2 linked regions of the Geothrix sp. 21YS21S-2 genome follow. The protein of the gene in region 1 interacts with the protein of each later gene in a pairwise test. Links are inferred from orthologs where the notes say so. Each region holds a gene or a part of one and is shown on either strand. Other genes may lie near its edges. The genes, in order: tsaE and rlmB.

The links.
Region 2: the proteins of tsaE (region 1) and rlmB interact in binary tests that used the Escherichia coli proteins (3 or more experiments, as listed by UniProt). The link is inferred for Geothrix sp. 21YS21S-2 from one-to-one orthologs.

Annotation. Positions count from the first base shown.
Region 1 is NZ_CP132910.1:100,870-108,655, reverse strand. Bases 2,777-5,775 are described here. They hold tsaE (tRNA (adenosine(37)-N6)-threonylcarbamoyltransferase complex ATPase subunit type 1 TsaE), read right to left. Parts: upstream 4,491-5,775; coding sequence 4,062-4,490; downstream 2,777-4,061. Other genes in these bases: RAH40_RS00450 (NAD(P)H-hydrate dehydratase), read right to left, coding at 4,483-5,775; RAH40_RS00460 (DUF3943 domain-containing protein), read right to left, coding at 2,777-3,931. Outside these bases: pssA (CDP-diacylglycerol--serine O-phosphatidyltransferase), read left to right, coding at 1-23; RAH40_RS00480 (Thivi_2564 family membrane protein), read left to right, coding at 189-395; RAH40_RS00475 (hypothetical protein), read right to left, coding at 466-717; RAH40_RS00470 (hypothetical protein), read left to right, coding at 1,009-1,341; RAH40_RS00465 (phosphatase PAP2 family protein), read left to right, coding at 1,451-2,209; more of RAH40_RS00460, read right to left, coding at 2,210-2,776; more of RAH40_RS00450, read right to left, coding at 5,776-5,895; RAH40_RS00445 (peptidylprolyl isomerase), read left to right, coding at 5,947-6,516; RAH40_RS00440 (cobalamin B12-binding domain-containing protein), read left to right, coding at 6,594-6,989; RAH40_RS00435 (outer-membrane lipoprotein carrier protein LolA), read right to left, coding at 6,986-7,576. UniProt on the Escherichia coli protein: Required for the formation of a threonylcarbamoyl group on adenosine at position 37 (t(6)A37) in tRNAs that read codons beginning with adenine.
Region 2 is NZ_CP132910.1:3,036,747-3,044,473, forward strand. What follows is about bases 2,566-5,505. They hold rlmB (23S rRNA (guanosine(2251)-2'-O)-methyltransferase RlmB), read right to left. Parts: upstream 4,433-5,505; coding sequence 3,698-4,432; downstream 2,566-3,697. Other genes in these bases: tuf (elongation factor Tu), read right to left, coding at 2,566-3,257; RAH40_RS13390 (OmpP1/FadL family transporter), read right to left, coding at 4,434-5,505. Also shown: rplA (50S ribosomal protein L1), read right to left, coding at 1-278; rplK (50S ribosomal protein L11), read right to left, coding at 365-796; transcription termination/antitermination protein NusG, read right to left, coding at 862-1,434; preprotein translocase subunit SecE, read right to left, coding at 1,508-1,699; rpmG (50S ribosomal protein L33), read right to left, coding at 1,903-2,052; more of tuf, read right to left, coding at 2,064-2,565; more of RAH40_RS13390, read right to left, coding at 5,506-5,807; RAH40_RS13395 (MFS transporter), read left to right, coding at 5,957-7,129; RAH40_RS13400 (carboxypeptidase regulatory-like domain-containing protein), read right to left, coding at 7,144-7,727. UniProt on the Escherichia coli protein: Specifically methylates the ribose of guanosine 2251 in 23S rRNA.

The sequences.
Region 1 (7,786 bases):
GGTTCGCGAACCGGCTCCTCTGACCCCGGGCGCCCCCAATCTGATGGAATGCTCGCCCCGGCCCGGATTCGGAAGCGACTAAGGGTTGGGATCAATCAAAATAGACCCTGGCATCATTCCTGCTCCCTGGAGGGTTCCCATCGTTCCACGTCCCGGTGGGCGAACCAACGACCCCCCAAGGAGACACCATGCCGCTCATCAACCTCGTCATCATCCTGTGCGTGGTCGGAGTCCTGCTCTGGCTCATCAACACCTACATCCCCATGCAGTCGACCATCAAACGGATCATCAACATCGTGGTCATCATCGCGGTCGTGATCTGGCTGCTGTCGGTCTTCGGGATCATCTCCAACATCGGGGATGTGCGGGTGGGACATTCCGGGCGTTACCGCTAGCATTTCAGCTTCGCTTCACCGGCGCCGGCATGGCCGGCGCCGGTTCTGTCCCGGAAGGAATCGAGGGCGGTCAGGGACCGGGTTCCGGCTTAGGCTTGGTCTTCCGGGAGAGGAGGACCGGTTCCGGTTCCTCGGCGAGGGGATCCACGACGGACAGGTACCTGGGAAGCCGGAGAGGGGCCTGGGGCGCCTCGGGGAACCCATGGGCCCCCGTCTTCGGGTTGGGCGGGATGGCGTGGAGGCTCCCCGGGGCGACGGCGACGGCCGGGTCCGAGGCCGTCATGGGAAGGCACAGGAGGAGAAGCAGGTGATGGGTGCGCATGGGGACCTTTCCTGGATGGATCGCCGGGTGATCGGGACGGCCCCTTTCTTCCTGGGCCAGGCAGGGATCGCACCTTTCGGGCCACATGAATAAGTTCTTTATTTGCATTTTTTAATGCAGAATGCCCTGCCGGCGGGAGGTCGTGTCCTTCAATTCGGAGCCCCGCCCCTTTCACATTGATCGACCCGCCCGGGAAACGGGGTCTTCGGGTCGGCATAAATTATTGGATAAGGACAGGTTGGACCGATGGCACGGCACGTGCTCCTCCAGGGTCTTGGCAAAGGAGCCACCATGAAGAAGACCCTTCTGCGACTCGCCCTTCCCGCGGCGCTGGCGATTTTCGCCTGCGCGCCCGGATACACCCTGGTGCCGCAGCCCCAGGGCGACGAGGGCGTGCGCATGTCCCCCGACGCGCCGCCCCGGGCCAGGCGGGAAACCCGCCCCGTCCGCCCCGGCCGGAACCACATGTGGATCAACGGCTACTGGGAACGCCAGAACGACCAGTGGGCCTGGGCCGGCGGCCGATGGGAGGAGCCCGCCCGCAGGGGCTCCAGGTGGATCAAGCCCAGGTACCACCATGAGAAGGACGGCTACCGCTACGAAGCAGGACGCTGGTCCAAGTGATCCATCCCCCCATGGAAGGCAGGCAATCCCCATGCGGGTCCTGTACCCCCTGATCCTTTCGGCCGGACTCCTGTCCGCACAGGCCCCCTCCGCGGACAGGAGTCCCCCGTTGCCATCCCCTCCCGGGGCAACGGGCCCCATCGACCGGCCCTCGAACCTTCCCAGGCTGCTCCTGTCGGACACCCGGCGGGTCCTGGGCTCCAGGTGGGACCGCCAGGACTGGCTGCTGGCGGGGGCTGGCGCCGCCGCCATCCTCGGCACGGCCCTCCTCCTGGACCATCCCCTGGACCGGTCCATGGCCCGCTCCGGCAGTCTCCACGACTGGGACCGCGCCGCCAAGGCCGTGGAGCCCCTCGGCAGCGCTCCGGGCGCCCTGATGGCCATCGGCGTCTACCTCGCCGGCACCGCCTTCCATGCTCCCGAAGTGCGGGCCACGGGCACCGACGCCATGCTGGCCGTCGCGATCTCGGAACTGGCCTTCGTGGTCCCGCTCAAGCTCCTGGCGGGCCGCTCCAGGCCCAGCGCCAACCGGGGAACCCATGACCTCCATCCCTTCTCCGGGGGAGCCTCCTTCCCTTCCGGGCACACGACCGTATCCTTCGCGCTGGCCTCCGTCATCGCCGGGCATGCGGACCGGCCCTGGGTCTCCTGGACCGCCTACGGCCTGGCCGGCCTGGTGGGCGTGGCCCGCATGGAGCAGCGCAGCCATTTCCTTTCGGATGTCACGGCGGGCGCCCTGGCCGGCGCCTTCGTGGGCAAGGTGGTCGTCGCCCACAACCAGGGGCTGCGGCATCCCGGAATCACGGTGTCCCTGGCGCCCGCACTCCTCCAGGGGGGCTACGGGATGACCCTTGCGGCCCGGTTCTGATCACCGGGTCGCGCCGAACCCCGCGAAGCCCAGAAGGCTGTATACCAGGGCCACGGTCCCCACCGTCTGCCGGCTGTCGGCGCGGTCCGGGTAGTGGGCGTCCCGCCTGGAGGCGATGTACTGGATGCCCAGGGCATGGCGGTGGTAGATCCGGAAGGTGAGGCCGAGGTTGAGGCGCTCGATGGCCTCCCGGCCGCCGGGATCGTTGCCCCCGGTGCCGGTGATGTAGTAGCGCCGCCCCGTCAGATCGAACATCACCACGTCGCCAAGGATGAACCGGAAGGCGGCCAGGCCCTGGGGCGCGATTCCGAAGTGGTAGTCCCGGTCCCCCACCTGGGCGACGTTGCCGGCCGCGGCGTAGCCGAAGCCGCCGAGGAGGGAGCCCTGGAAGGAGATCGCCGGGGCCGGTTGCCACTGGAGGGTGGTGCCCACCGAGACCGAGGTGCTCGCCACCCGGAAGATGGTGGGCGCGATGTAGTCGTAGCCCCCGTAGAGTCCCCAGATGCCCTGCAGGTCGTCCCCCAGCTCGTAGCCGGCGCCGTAGAGCAGGCCCCGGATCATGATGCTGTCGACGGGATTGCTCATCTTGCCGAGGGTGCGGAACTCGAACTGGAAGTAGTCGAAGGGCCGGTCGTAGGTGTACGTCCCCTTGCCGGGCAGTCCGTAGTCCAGGGAGAAGTCCAGGGTGGCCTCGTTGCGGCGGGTGGTGGTGGCCACGCCCTGGCTGACCAGGTTCGAGTGGAGGCTGCCGCCCAGCTGCAACCGCCACCGGAGGGCGGGGTTGTTGCTGGGGAACACCGGCTTGAACCGGGTGCCGAAGGCGAAGCGGTTGATGGCCGCGGCCGGGGCCAGCAGCGCGGCGGCGGTCCGGTTCCAGAACCCGGGGTCCCTGCCCTTGCTCTCCAGCATGAGGTTGGAGAGCCGGAAGAGCACCTCCCCGAAGAAGCTCCCGCCGATGCCCGTGGCGATCTGGTCGTTGTAGGACGGCTTGGTGGTCTCCCCTCCGGTCTCCCACAGGAAGCTCCCGGCCTGGTCGTAGAGGAGCGCCTCCCAGTAGGTGAGGCCCGAGGACCGGGCGAAGGTGTGGTAGACGGTGCCCGTGTAGGGATGCATGAACTGGTTCATGGCGAAGGCGTCGGTGTCCACCACCCAGGGTCCGTGGAAGGCGTGGTCCCGCATGGAGGTGAAGGTGGAGCTGTAGACCCGCTTGCCGTCCTCGCGGTCGTTGGGGTGGGCGAGACGGTCGAAGCCGTTGAGCGCAAGGAGGAAGGACGGGATTTCCAGGGCCGGTACGAGGTAGCTCTTCCGGGCGCCGGTCTCCCAGGACATGGCCCCGGGGACGGTACGGCCCTGTTCCTTGAAGGCGCCCTGCCGGGTGATGGAGATGTCCTGCCGGTGGTCCGGCGCAGCCTCGGTCAGCTCGATGACGTCGCCGGCCTTCAGGTCGGCGTAGCCCTCCTTCGAGACCACGACGGTGAACGAGCCCGGTCCCGGGAGGCGCACGGTGTAGCGGCCCTCCGCATCCGTGGTGGCGGTGCCCCCCACCGCGCTGGTGCCCGCGGGCATGACCGTGACCAGGGCGCCCGCCACCGGGGCCTGGCTGGACCGGTCCTTCACGCAGCCCGTGATGTCCCCGGCCCGGGCGGCGCTCCAGGCCGAGAGCGCCACCGCGGCGTGGAGCACCGGGATGAGGAACCTGCGTTCGATCCGTCTGGTTGGCATGCCTCGACCTTCCCGCCCTCGGGCCCGGCTCATGCCGACCCAGGGGGAGAGCAGGTTCCATGCCAGCGGGAAACCGCGCTGTGGCGGGCTTCCACGATCGATGATCAATCACATTGACGGGGCGCCGCCTTCATTTCGAGAGAGGGAGGCTCCAGGTGGCGGTACGCTCGTCCCCTTCTCCGTCCAGCTCCAGGTCGGCCACCCAGTCGGTGGGCCAGGGGCCGGGGCCGCCCGCCCATTCCACCACCAGGTAGTCGGCCGGCGTCACGGTCTCCTCCAGGCCCAGGGTCCAGGCGCCGGCCTCCCCAAGGCGGTACAGGTCCAGGTGATGGATCTGCGCGCCGGGGCAGGCGTAGCGGTGGAGCACGGCGTAGGTGGGGGAGGCCACCTGGTCGGGGTCGCCCCCCAGGCCGGCCACGAAGCCGCGGGTCCAGGTGGTCTTGCCGGCGCCCAGGGGGCCCCGCAGGAGCCACGTGCCGCCCGGGGGCGTCAGCCGGGCCAGCTCGGCCCCCAGGGCCTCCGTGGCCCCTTCCTCCCGCAGGAGGCGTGTCTCAGGCATGGTCGTCCTCCGAATGGATGTCCCGCAGCAGCGCGGCCAGGGACGGGCCCAGGTCGCGGATGAGGATGGGCCCCGGCCCCAGCCGGTCCGCGGCGGCGCCGTGGAGCCAAACCGCGTCCGCCGCGGCCTGGCGCAGGGTGCGCCCGGCGGGGTTCCGGCGCCAGGCCGCCGCCGACGCCGCCACCATGCCGGCCAGGAAGTCCCCGGAGCCGCCCGTGGCGAGGCCGGGATGGCCCGTGGGGTTCACCCAGACCTCGGCCAGGCCGCCCCCGGCCACGAGGGTCTGGGCGCCCTTGAGGACGAGGACTCCCGGCCCCAGGGCCACCTCCCGGGCCCGGACCGTCCGGCCGCCGCCGGGCCCGAAGAGCCGCTCGAATTCGCCGGGGTGGGGCGTGATGACGGTGGATTCCCGGTCCATCCAGCGCGGGCCCTCCCCGGCCTTGAGGGCCGAGGCGTCCACCACCAGGGGGCCGTCCCAGGCGGGCACGTCCGCCACGCCCCCGGGACCCGCGAGCAGCGCGTCGACGCCTTCGGGCAGGGCGCCGTCCCATGCGCGCACCATGGCCTCCGGCACCTGGCAGGCCACCTCGGCGCGCACGGCGGCGTCGGTGAGCACCGTCACCAGGCCCGCCCCCATGCGCAGGGCGCCCAGGGCCGCCAGGACGGCGGCCCCCGACATCCCCGGGGTGCCGGCGCGGATGGCAACATGGCCGAAGTCCCGCTTGTGGCCGTCCCAGCGCGAGGGACGGGGCCGGGGGCGCTCCAGGAGACGCATCCCGGCCTCGGGGGCGCCGTGCAGGGGGATGGGGACGAGGGTGATCTCCCCGCAGAAGTCCCGGGCCGGGCGAAGGCCGTGGCAGATCTTCAGGTGGCCGAAGGCCGCGGTGCGGGTGGCCCGGATGGCGGGGCCGGCGGGTTCTGCCGAGCCCGGGTCGAGGCCCGAAGGCAGGTCCAGGGCCAACACCCGGGCCCCTTCCAGGGCCTCCACCCAGGCGCGGGCGGGACCCTCCAGCGGCAGGCGCGTGCCCAGGCCGAAGAGTCCGTCCACCACCCAGCCCCGGAAGCCGGCGGCGGCCTCCCGCGGGTCGGCGGCGTGGCGGAAGGTTCCGCCCAGGCCGGTCCACAGGCGGGCCTGGAGGGCCGCGTCGCCCTTCCAGGCGGGTGCGGGGTCCAGCGTCCAGACCTCCACCTCCCGGCCGCGGAGCCGCGCCAGGCGCGCCAGGGCCAGGGCGTCGCCGCCGTTGTTGCCGGGACCGGCCAGCACGTGGAGGGGACCGCCGGCGGGCAGCAGCGCCAGCGCGCCCAGGGCCGCGTGCTCCTGGAGCACGAGGGAGGGCACGCCCCAGCCCTGGATGGACCTGTGTTCCAGGTCCCTCATTTCCTGGGCGGTCAGAAGCGGGATCATGCGGGTCTCCAGGATGAGCTAGGATAGATCCACAATCCCATGGAGACCAGCGTGCGAAAAGTCCTGACCGTCCTCTTCCTGGCCCTGCCCCTCCTCGCGGCCAAGCCCAAGGTGGAGATCACCACCACCGCCGGCGCCTTCACCGTGGAGCTCGAGCCCGACGCGACGCCCGTGACCGTGGCCAATTTCATGAACTACGTGAAGAAGGGCTTCTACCCCGGCACCATCTTCCACCGGGTGAAGAAGTCCGCCCCCGCCATCATCCAGGGCGGCGGCCACACCCCCGACCTGGCCAAGAAGCCCACCGACGCCTCCATCAAGTGCGAGGCCGACCTGGCCAAGGCCAAGGGGCTCAGCAACGTGCGCGGCACCATCGCCATGGCCCGGGAGAGCCTGCCCGACAGCGCCAAGGCCCAGTTCTACATCAACGTGAAGGACAACAAGGCCCTGGACTTCAAGGCCCGCAACCTCGCCGACTTCGGCTACTGCGTGTTCGGCAGGGTCATCAAGGGCATGAACGTGGTGGACAAGATCGCCGCCGCCAAGACCAGCACCCAGAAGACCATGACGGACGTCCCCGTGAACCCCGTGACCATCACGGCGGTCAAGGAAGTGCAGTAATCCGTCACAAGTGTCCCGCCGCCGGCCCCCCGCGGACCCGGGGGTAAACTATAATCCAGGCATACGCTGGAGTTGAAATGGCCTCTTCCCCCATTCGTGTGATCATCGCCAAACCCGGCCTCGACGGGCACGACCGCGGCGCCAAGGTCGTCGCCCGGGCCCTTCGGGACGCGGGCATGGAGGTGATCTACACGGGCCTGCGGCAGACGCCCGCCCAGATCGTGGCCGCCGTGGAGCAGGAGGACGCGCAGGTCCTGGGGATGAGCATCCTCAGCGGCGCGCACAACCAGATCTTCCCCGAGGTCATGCGCCTCATGAAGGAGAAGGGCATCGACGACGTGCTGGTGTTCGCGGGCGGAATCATCCCCGACGAGGACATCCCCGCGCTGAAGGACCTGGGCATCCAGGCCATCTTCCAGCCCGGGACGAACACCGACGACGTGGTGGCCTTCATCAACAAGGCCCTTGCCTAGTTGTTGATCCACCGGGTCCCCGCGGGGGGCTTGAAGGTGAAGGTCGCCGCGTCGAAGGGCGCGGGCACGTGGGGCGACAGGAACTCCAGCACCTGGTTCGCCCCGGTGGGATCCACCCAGCTGATGCGCAGGGGCATGCCCCCCTTCCCTTCCAGCCGCACCTTGGGCAGCCCGGGCTTGCGGGGCTCCAGGGTGAAGGCGTCCGGCACGGATCCGGCCTTGACCGTGAAGACCTGGTCCAGGGCGGCGGGGTCCAGCAGGACGTACAGGAGGGGCGCGTCCTTGGCCGCGCTGCGCAGGTCCACCTTCTGGGCGGTGCGGGCCTCGGCGTCGTACTGGATGAGCTTGCGGCCGTCGGCCACGAGCAGGAGGCCCTTGCGGTACTCCACCCGAAGGCGACCGCCCTTGGCCAGGCGGAGGATGCCGGTGCGCTTGAGCTTGCCGAAGACGGCGCTGTCGGACTCCTGGACGAAGCCCGCCTCCACGCGGGGGGCGCCGGTGAAGGCCTTCCACCAGGCGGGGGGTTCCGCCGCCGGCAGGGCCTGGGCCCCGAGGAGGGCGGTCGCGAGGGCCAGCACTTGCCGCATGTCAGGACCTCTTGATTTCCACGGAGACCACTCCGGAGGCGCCCCACGCGGGGGCGGAGCGATGAAGGACCGCGGAGCCCACCTCGGTGCCGTTCTGGCGCACCGTCACCACCACTTCCACGTCGCCGTCCATGGCGAAGGGGGAGAGGGTGAGATGCAGGTCCGCATGGGGACGGGCCTGGGGCACCCGGGGCATGGCCACGGCCACGG
Region 2 (7,727 bases), 2.9 Mb from region 1 along the record:
ATATCCGCACCGGCGGCTTCCGCATCCTTGATCTTTTCGCCCGTGGCGATGACGGCCACCCGCATGGTCTTGCCCGTGCCGTGGGGCAGGACAATCGTTCCACGGACCATCTGGTCCGCGTGACGGGGGTCGACGCCGAGCCTCATGTGCACTTCCACGGTCTCATCGAACTTGGCGAACGCCAGGTCCGTGATCACGCCGAGGGCCTCAACGAGGTCGTAGGGGCGATCTTCGATCTTGGAGGCGGCAGCCTGGTACTTCTTTCCAGGTTTTGCCATATTAACTCCTGCTCAAAAGATCTTCCGCGATGACGGTCGCGGTTGCCGGGTTTCCCGCACGATGCGGGACTCCGTTGAAGGGATTCCTAGTCGACGACTTCGACGCCCATGGAGCGCGCGGAACCGGCGATGGAACGCATGGCGGCCTCGAGGCTGCCGGCGTTGAGATCGGGCATCTTGACCTTGGCGATCTCCTCAAGCTGGGCCTGGGTGATCTTGCCGACCTTGGTCTTGTTGGGAATGGCGCTGCCCTTGTCCAGGCCGAGCTTCTTCTTGATGAGCACGGCGGCGGGGGGGGTCTTGAGGATGAAGCTGAAGCTGCGGTCGCCGAAGACGGTGATGACGACGGGCAGGATCGTGCCCTTCTCCACCTGGGTCACGGACTTCGCGTTGAACTGCTTCACGAACTCCATGATGTTCACGCCGTGCTGGCCGAGGGCGGGGCCCACGGGAGGCGCAGGGGTGGCTTCCCCGGCGGGGAGCTGCAGCTTGATGTATCCGGTGATCTTCTTGGCCATGTCTTATGATCTCCCGCGACGGATTCCGGCACATGCCGGCGACTGTCGCCTTGTAGGGCGGGAAGCTAGCGCTTCTCCACCTGGATGAAGTCGAGCTCCACGGGGGTGCTGCGACCGAACACCGTCACCATCACCTTGATGGTGGAGCGCTCTTCGTGGATTTCCTCCACATCCCCTTCGAAGTTGGCGAACGGGCCGTCTATGATACGGACCTTTTCGCCCTTTTCAAAGTGGTATTTGGGCTTGGGCTTCTCCTGGGTCTCTTCGGTGTGGTTCATGATCTGCCGCACCTCGTCGTCCGTGAGGGGCGTGGGGCGCTTCTTGTTGGCGCCCACGAAGCTGGTGACCTTCGGGGTGTTGCGGACGAGGTGCCAATCGGCATCCTCCATCTCGTAGTTCGCACCCTTCTTGGTGACCGCGATCTGAACCAGCAGGTAGCCGGGGAAGGACTTGCGCTTTTTCAGCACCCGCTCCTTGCGTCCCGACTTGGCGTCGACCTTCATCTCCTCGTAGGTTTCCTCGGGGATCTGGATGTCGCCGAAATGCTCGTCCCGCTCTTCCATCTTGATGCGCTGGCGGAGGCTCTCCATCACCTTGGCCTCGTAGCCGGAATAGGTGTGGATGATGAACCAGGCCATCTTCCGTTCGTTGGTCGGGGGTGCCAAGGTTTCTCCGGGCATACCCAGCAGATCTGTCATCGGGTCCTCCGGACTAGTGGTGAGGAAGGATGAAGGCCATCCCCCAGGTGATGACTTTGTCGCACGCCCACAGGAACAGGCCCACGAAGGCCGATACGATCACCACCGAATAGGCGGCGCTCAGTACTTTCGGCTTCCCGGGCCAATCAACGCGCTTGAGCTCCGCGAGAAGCTCCTTGGCCTGATGTTTGATGGCTGAAATCAACGGGATCTCCCGGCTTTCAAAGGTCTTTTAAGCAATTGGCCCCAGCTGTCGTTGGCTGGGGCCGAGCAAGATTGGCAGGGGAGACAGGTTTCGAACCCGCGACCTGCGGATTTGGAGTCCGCTGCTCTACCAGCTGAGCTACTCCCCTCTGGGCTTCCAAGGAAAGCAGGATCCCGCTGTCGCGGGACCCTGTTCGACCCTTCCTACTTGCCTTCCCGGTGGAGCTTGTGGCCCCCGCAGGATCGGCAGTGCTTCTTGAACTCGAGCTTGCCCGTGGTGGTGCGCTTGTTCTTCGTGGTGGTGTAGTTCTTGCGCTTGCACTCGGTGCAGAGAAGCTGAACGATGTCACGCATGGCGTGGTCCTTTACTGGATGACTTCGTCAACCCTGCCGGAGCCGACAGTGCGGCCGCCTTCACGGATGGCGAACTTGAGGCCCTTCTCCATGGCGATGGGAACGATCAGCTCGACGGTCAGGGTGACGTTGTCACCGGGCATGACCATTTCGCGGCCCGCTTCCAGCTCGATGGAACCAGTCACGTCCGTGGTGCGGAAGTAGAACTGGGGGCGATACTTGTTGAAGAAGGGAGTGTGACGTCCACCCTCGTCCTTGCCCAGGACGTAGACGGCGGCGGTGAACTTGGTGTGGGGCGTGATGGAACCGGGCTTGGCGAGAACCATGCCGCGCTCGACGTCCTTGCGCTCCACGCCGCGGAGCAGGATGCCCGCGTTGTCGCCGGCCTGGCCCTGGTCCAGGGACTTCTTGAACATCTCGACGCCGGTGACGACCTTCTTGACGGTGTCGCGCAGGCCGATGATCTCGATCTCCTCGCCCACCTTCACGACGCCGGCTTCGATGCGGCCGGTGACCACGGTGCCGCGGCCGGTGATGGTGAACACGTCCTCGACGGGCATGATGAAGGGCTTGTCGACGGGACGGGCGGGATCGGGAATGTAGGAGTCGACGGCTTCCATGAGCTCATAGATGCACTTGACTTCGGGGGCGTTGACGTTGGTGGCGTTCTCCATGGCCAGCTTCGCCGAGCCGCGGATGATGGGGATGTCGTCGCCGGGGAAGCCGTAGGAGGTGAGCAGCTCGCGCAGCTCCATCTCCACCAGGTCGCTCAGCTCGGGATCGGCGATGTCGATCTTGTTCATGAAGACGACGATGTAGGGCACGCCGACCTGACGGGCGAGCAGGATGTGCTCGCGGGTCTGGGGCATGGGGCCGTCCGTGGCGGCGACCACCAGGATGGCGCCGTCCATCTGGGCCGCGCCCGTGATCATGTTCTTGATGTAGTCGGCGTGGCCGGGGCAGTCCACGTGGGCGTAGTGCCGGCGGGGGGTCTGGTACTCGACGTGGGCCGTGTTGATCGTGATCCCGCGGGCCTTCTCTTCAGGAGCGGAGTCGATCTGCTCGTAGGACTTGGCCGTGCCGCCCTGCGTGACGGACAGCAGGGTCGCGATGGCGGCCGTCAGCGTGGTCTTGCCGTGGTCCACGTGGCCGATGGTGCCGATGTTGACGTGAGGCTTTGAGCGATCGAATTTCTCTTTGGCCACAGGTGCCTCCTGGAGGTGGTGGGGATTGTGAAGTTGCTTAGTTGGGTGGTGCGCGGATGAAAAGTGGAGCCCACAGGCGGGATTGAACCGCCGACCTCGTCCTTACCAAGGACGCGCTCTGCCACTGAGCTATGTGGGCCATGCTTTTCTGGAGCGGGAAACGGGGTTCGAACCCGCGACATTCAGCTTGGAAGGCTGACGCTCTACCAACTGAGCTATTCCCGCAAAACAACCAGTCTTCCGCGAAAGAACTGGTGCCTAGAGAAGGATTCGAACCTCCGTAGGGCGGAGCCCGGCAGATTTACAGTCTGCTGCCATTAACCACTCGGCCATCTAGGCAATGTCAAAGGAACCCTGTTTCGGCGCTCTGTGAGGCAAAGCTTTCCTGACAGGGAATTGCAAAGGTAACACGCCCGCAGGAAGGGCACAACAAAAAAGATTCACCCTGGGTGGACGCCGCGCTGAGCGAGGACACGGAAAACCATGACCGCCGCTGCGCTTGAGACATTCAGGCTTTCGACGCCCCCGGGCATGCCGATGGCCAGCAGTCCGTCGCAGTGCTCCTGGATCTTCTTGTGGAGGCCCTCCCCTTCCGAGCCCAGCACCAGCACGGTGGCGCAGTCGAAGGTCTCGGCGAGGTAGTCGGTGCTGCCGGGCCCCGCGGCCAGGCCGTAGACCCAGGCCCCGGCCTCCTTGAGGTCCTCCAGGGCGCGGGCGAGGTTCACCACCCGCACCAGGGGTACGCGGCCCACCGTGCCCGCGCTGGCGCGCACCACGGTCTCGTTCACCTGCGCGGACCTGCGCTCGGGGAAGACCACGCCGTCCACCCCCGCGGCCGCCGCGGACCGCAGGATGGCGCCGAAGTTGTGGGGGTCCGTCACCCCGTCCAGGGCCAGCACCAGGGCCGCGGAGCCGCGCTCCCGGACCTTTTCCGCCAGCTCGGCCAGGGACCCCAGGACGATGGCCTCGCCCTCGCCCAGGACGCCCTGGTGGCGCTGCCCCTGGGCCCTGCGGTCCAGGCTGTCCATGGGCTCGCGGTGGATGACGACGCCCTGCTCCCGGGCGTCGGTTCGCAGCTTGGCGCTGCGCTCCCAGGCCGTGGGCGCGACGCGGAGCGTCTGGAGCTCGCCCCTGAGCAGGGCCTCCTCGCAGGCGTGGGGACCCAGGAAGCGCATGCTAGAAGGCCTTCTTGTAGCCGACGGACCAGAGGTGCCCCATGCCCTCCACCCGGGTGAGGGTGCCGGTGGTGCCCTGTCCGGCGAGGCCCCAGGTGCCGTCCAGGTTCTTGACTTCGCGGTCCTGGGACTGGCGGATCTGCCAGCCGAGGTTCACTTCGCCCTTGAGGACCCTCCAGCCCAAACCGGCCGAGAAGCCAGCCGTCCTGGAACCGCCCAGGACCGGCTCCAGGGATGGATCCTTCCGGAGGCCGGGGTCCGAGGAGAGCCCGATGCGTCCGGTGACGTTCTTGGAAAAGGCGAATTCGCCGGCGAGGCTCATGCCGAAGCCGCTGTGGAGGTCGCCCTGGAAGCCCTGCCCGCTCACGGATCCGCTGGGGCCCGTCACGGTGGCGTACCCGGGCAGCTTCATGCCGTTGCCCAGGATGTAGCGGAGATCGGCTTCCCAGGTGAAGGTCTGGGTCATCCGCTGGCGCACGCCGACGGTGAAACGGCCGGGGAGGGTGATCTTGCCGACGCCGGGATTGACGGTGAGGGCGCCCTGGAGCGTCTGGGCCGCGGGCACGGCGATGGCGTTGGGGGTCCCGAATCCGCTTATCCCGACCAGCTGGCGGTGGCTGGCGTCGACCCTGGCCGTCAGGGGCAGGGTTCCCTGGATGGCGCCCTGGTAGGCTCCCGCGATCGTCCATCGGGGATTCATGGCCCACCGGAACCCGAGGGCGTAGCTGGGGAGATACTTGGAGCCCTTCTCCTCGGCGTTCACTTCGAGGATTCCCTGGGCGGGGTTGGTCCCGGAGACCGGGGCTCCCGGCACGCCCGGCACCGGCACCCGAACGGAATTCGTGAAGGAATACGAGACGTGCGTCATGCCCAGGCTGGCCCCGAAGGACAGGCCGGGGGTGGCCGCATACGAGACCTGGGCCTCCATGCGGCGGGTGGAGAGATCCATGCCCTGGGCTTCGAACCGGCCCGTGTAGGTGTTGGGCATCAGGGTATGGCGCATGAACGGATTATCGAACTTGAGGCCAAGGTACAGGTTCGGCTTGAGCTTCCAGGCGGCCCCGAAGGCGGGCAGGAAGCGGTTCCGGTCGGAGCTGTACTGGACGTTGGAATTGGACTGCAGGGTGGCCTGGGAGGAATGCAGCTCCATGCCGGCGGCCACGAAGGCGCTGGCGTCGTCCCGCAGGGTGACCAGGAGGGCGGGGTTCAGGGCAGCCGCCTCCAGGCTCTGGCCGAAGGCCACCCCCGCCCCGCCCCGGGCGATTCCCACCGGATCGGAAGCAGGGAGCCAAAGGGTCTGGGCCGCCAGCGGCGTCCCCAGGCCCGCCAGGAGCCCAAGCGCACCCAGTCCGGTCCTCACAGTCGTCCTCGCCATACCCAAACCTCCCAGATGGTGTCCATGTCAACGAAGTGGCGCGGACAACCCATAAGTTCAACAACGAACCTTCAGGATGGCCTGAAGACCGCCCAAGACCAAGAGGCTATTCTCTCTCCATGCCTCCCCAGGCCCCATCCTCGTCTTCTGTGAGCATTTCCACCCGCCTCGGCTGGGTGGCCTTCCTCAACGACTGCGCGGGGGAGGTTCTGGCCCGCATGCTGCCCCTGTACCTGACGGTGGCCCTCGGCTCCTCGCCGGCCCTGGTGGGCCTGGTGGAGGGGGTGGCCGAAAGCGCGGCGGTCTTCCTCAAGGGCATCAGCGGGTGGCTCTCGGACCGCATGCCCAGCCGGAAGGGGTTCGTGGTGGGGGGCTACGCGGTCACCGTCGTGGCGCGGGCGCTGTACCTCCTCACCTTCACGCCGGCCCTGGTGGGCCTTAGCCGCGTCCTGGAGCGGGTCGGCAAGGGCCTGCGCACGGCGCCCCGGGACGCCATGATCGCGGATGCCGCCGCTGCCGGGAGGTCCGGGCGGGACTTCGGGGTGACGCGGTTCCTGGACACCCTGGGGGCCATGGCCGGCATCGGCCTGGCCCTGGCCCTGGGGGTCGGCCGGGGCCCCATGACCGCAGAGCTGTTCCGCACCTGCGTGTGGCTGGCCCTGCCCCTGGGCCTGGCGACCTTGGGCCTGCTGGTCTTCTGGGTGCCCACCATCCCGAGGGCCACCACCTCCTCGCGCCGGCTCTCGTGGCATGTGCCCCGGGAGGCCCGGACCTACCTGGCCCTCGTCTTCGTGTTCGCCCTGGCCAACTCCAGCGATGCCTTCCTGGTGCTGCGCGCCCGGGAGGCGGGCTTCTCCATCCGGGCGATCCTGGGGATCTTCCTGGTGTTCAACCTGCTGGCCGCGGCCCTCGCCCTGCCCGTGGGCAGGCTCTCGGACCGGTTCGGCCGCGTGCCCTTCCTGGCCCTGGGGTGGGCCGTGTACGCCGCGGCCTATGCGGCCATGGGCACCGCCACGACCCCCCTCCTGTTCGCCGGGGCCCTCCTGGGGTACGGCGCCTTCTACGGATTCACCGAAGGCGTGGAGAAGGCCCTCCTGGCCGACCTGCTCCCGGCCGCGTCCCGGGGCACCGGGTTCGGCGCCCTCCAGTCCGTCCTGGGCCTCGGGGCCCTGGTCTCCAGCCCGCTCATGGGTCTGCTCATGGCCGCGGCCGGAGCCCGGGCCGCCTTCCTTGCGGAAAGCGGGCTGGCCCTGGCGGCCCTGGCTGGCCTCCTGGTCTGGTCGGCCGTACAGGGGAAAGCCCCCCGGAGGGGGCCTTCCTAGCGGACGCGGGCAGGTTACCAGATCGCCTTGATGCCGATCTGCATTTCGCGGGTGCGGTTCTTGTCCACGGTGGCCAGCTGGCCGAAGGCCAGGCTGGGAGCGCCGGTGGAGGTGTCGGCCTGGTAGTTGCCGGTCGGCACCTGGAAGTCAGCCTTGTTGAAGAGGTTGTAGACATCGACGATGCCCTGCACCCGGACCGTCTTGTAGACCTGGAACGTGCGGGTGAGGCGGATGTCGAACTGGGTGTAGTTGGGCTGGCGCATGTCGTTGCGGACGTGCCCGGCGTAGATCTTGTTGATCATGCCGTCGCCGTTGAGGTTGCGGGCGTCGTAGGCGGTGAAGGGCAGCCCGGTGTTGAACAGGCCGCGTACGGAACCCTCGATGCCGAGGACGATGGGGAAGTAGGCCACGACGTTGGCCACCCAGCGGCGGTCGCTGTCGCCGTAGCCGAAGTTGGAGCCCACGTCCTGGGGATCGGGCGTGAGGGAGGCGCCCAGTTCGCTGGAGTAGTTGCCGGCGGAGGTGTAGGTGCCGCGCTCGAAGGAGCCGGTGTCCTGGGCCTTGGACCAGGTCACGTTGGCCAGCAGGCCCAGGTTCT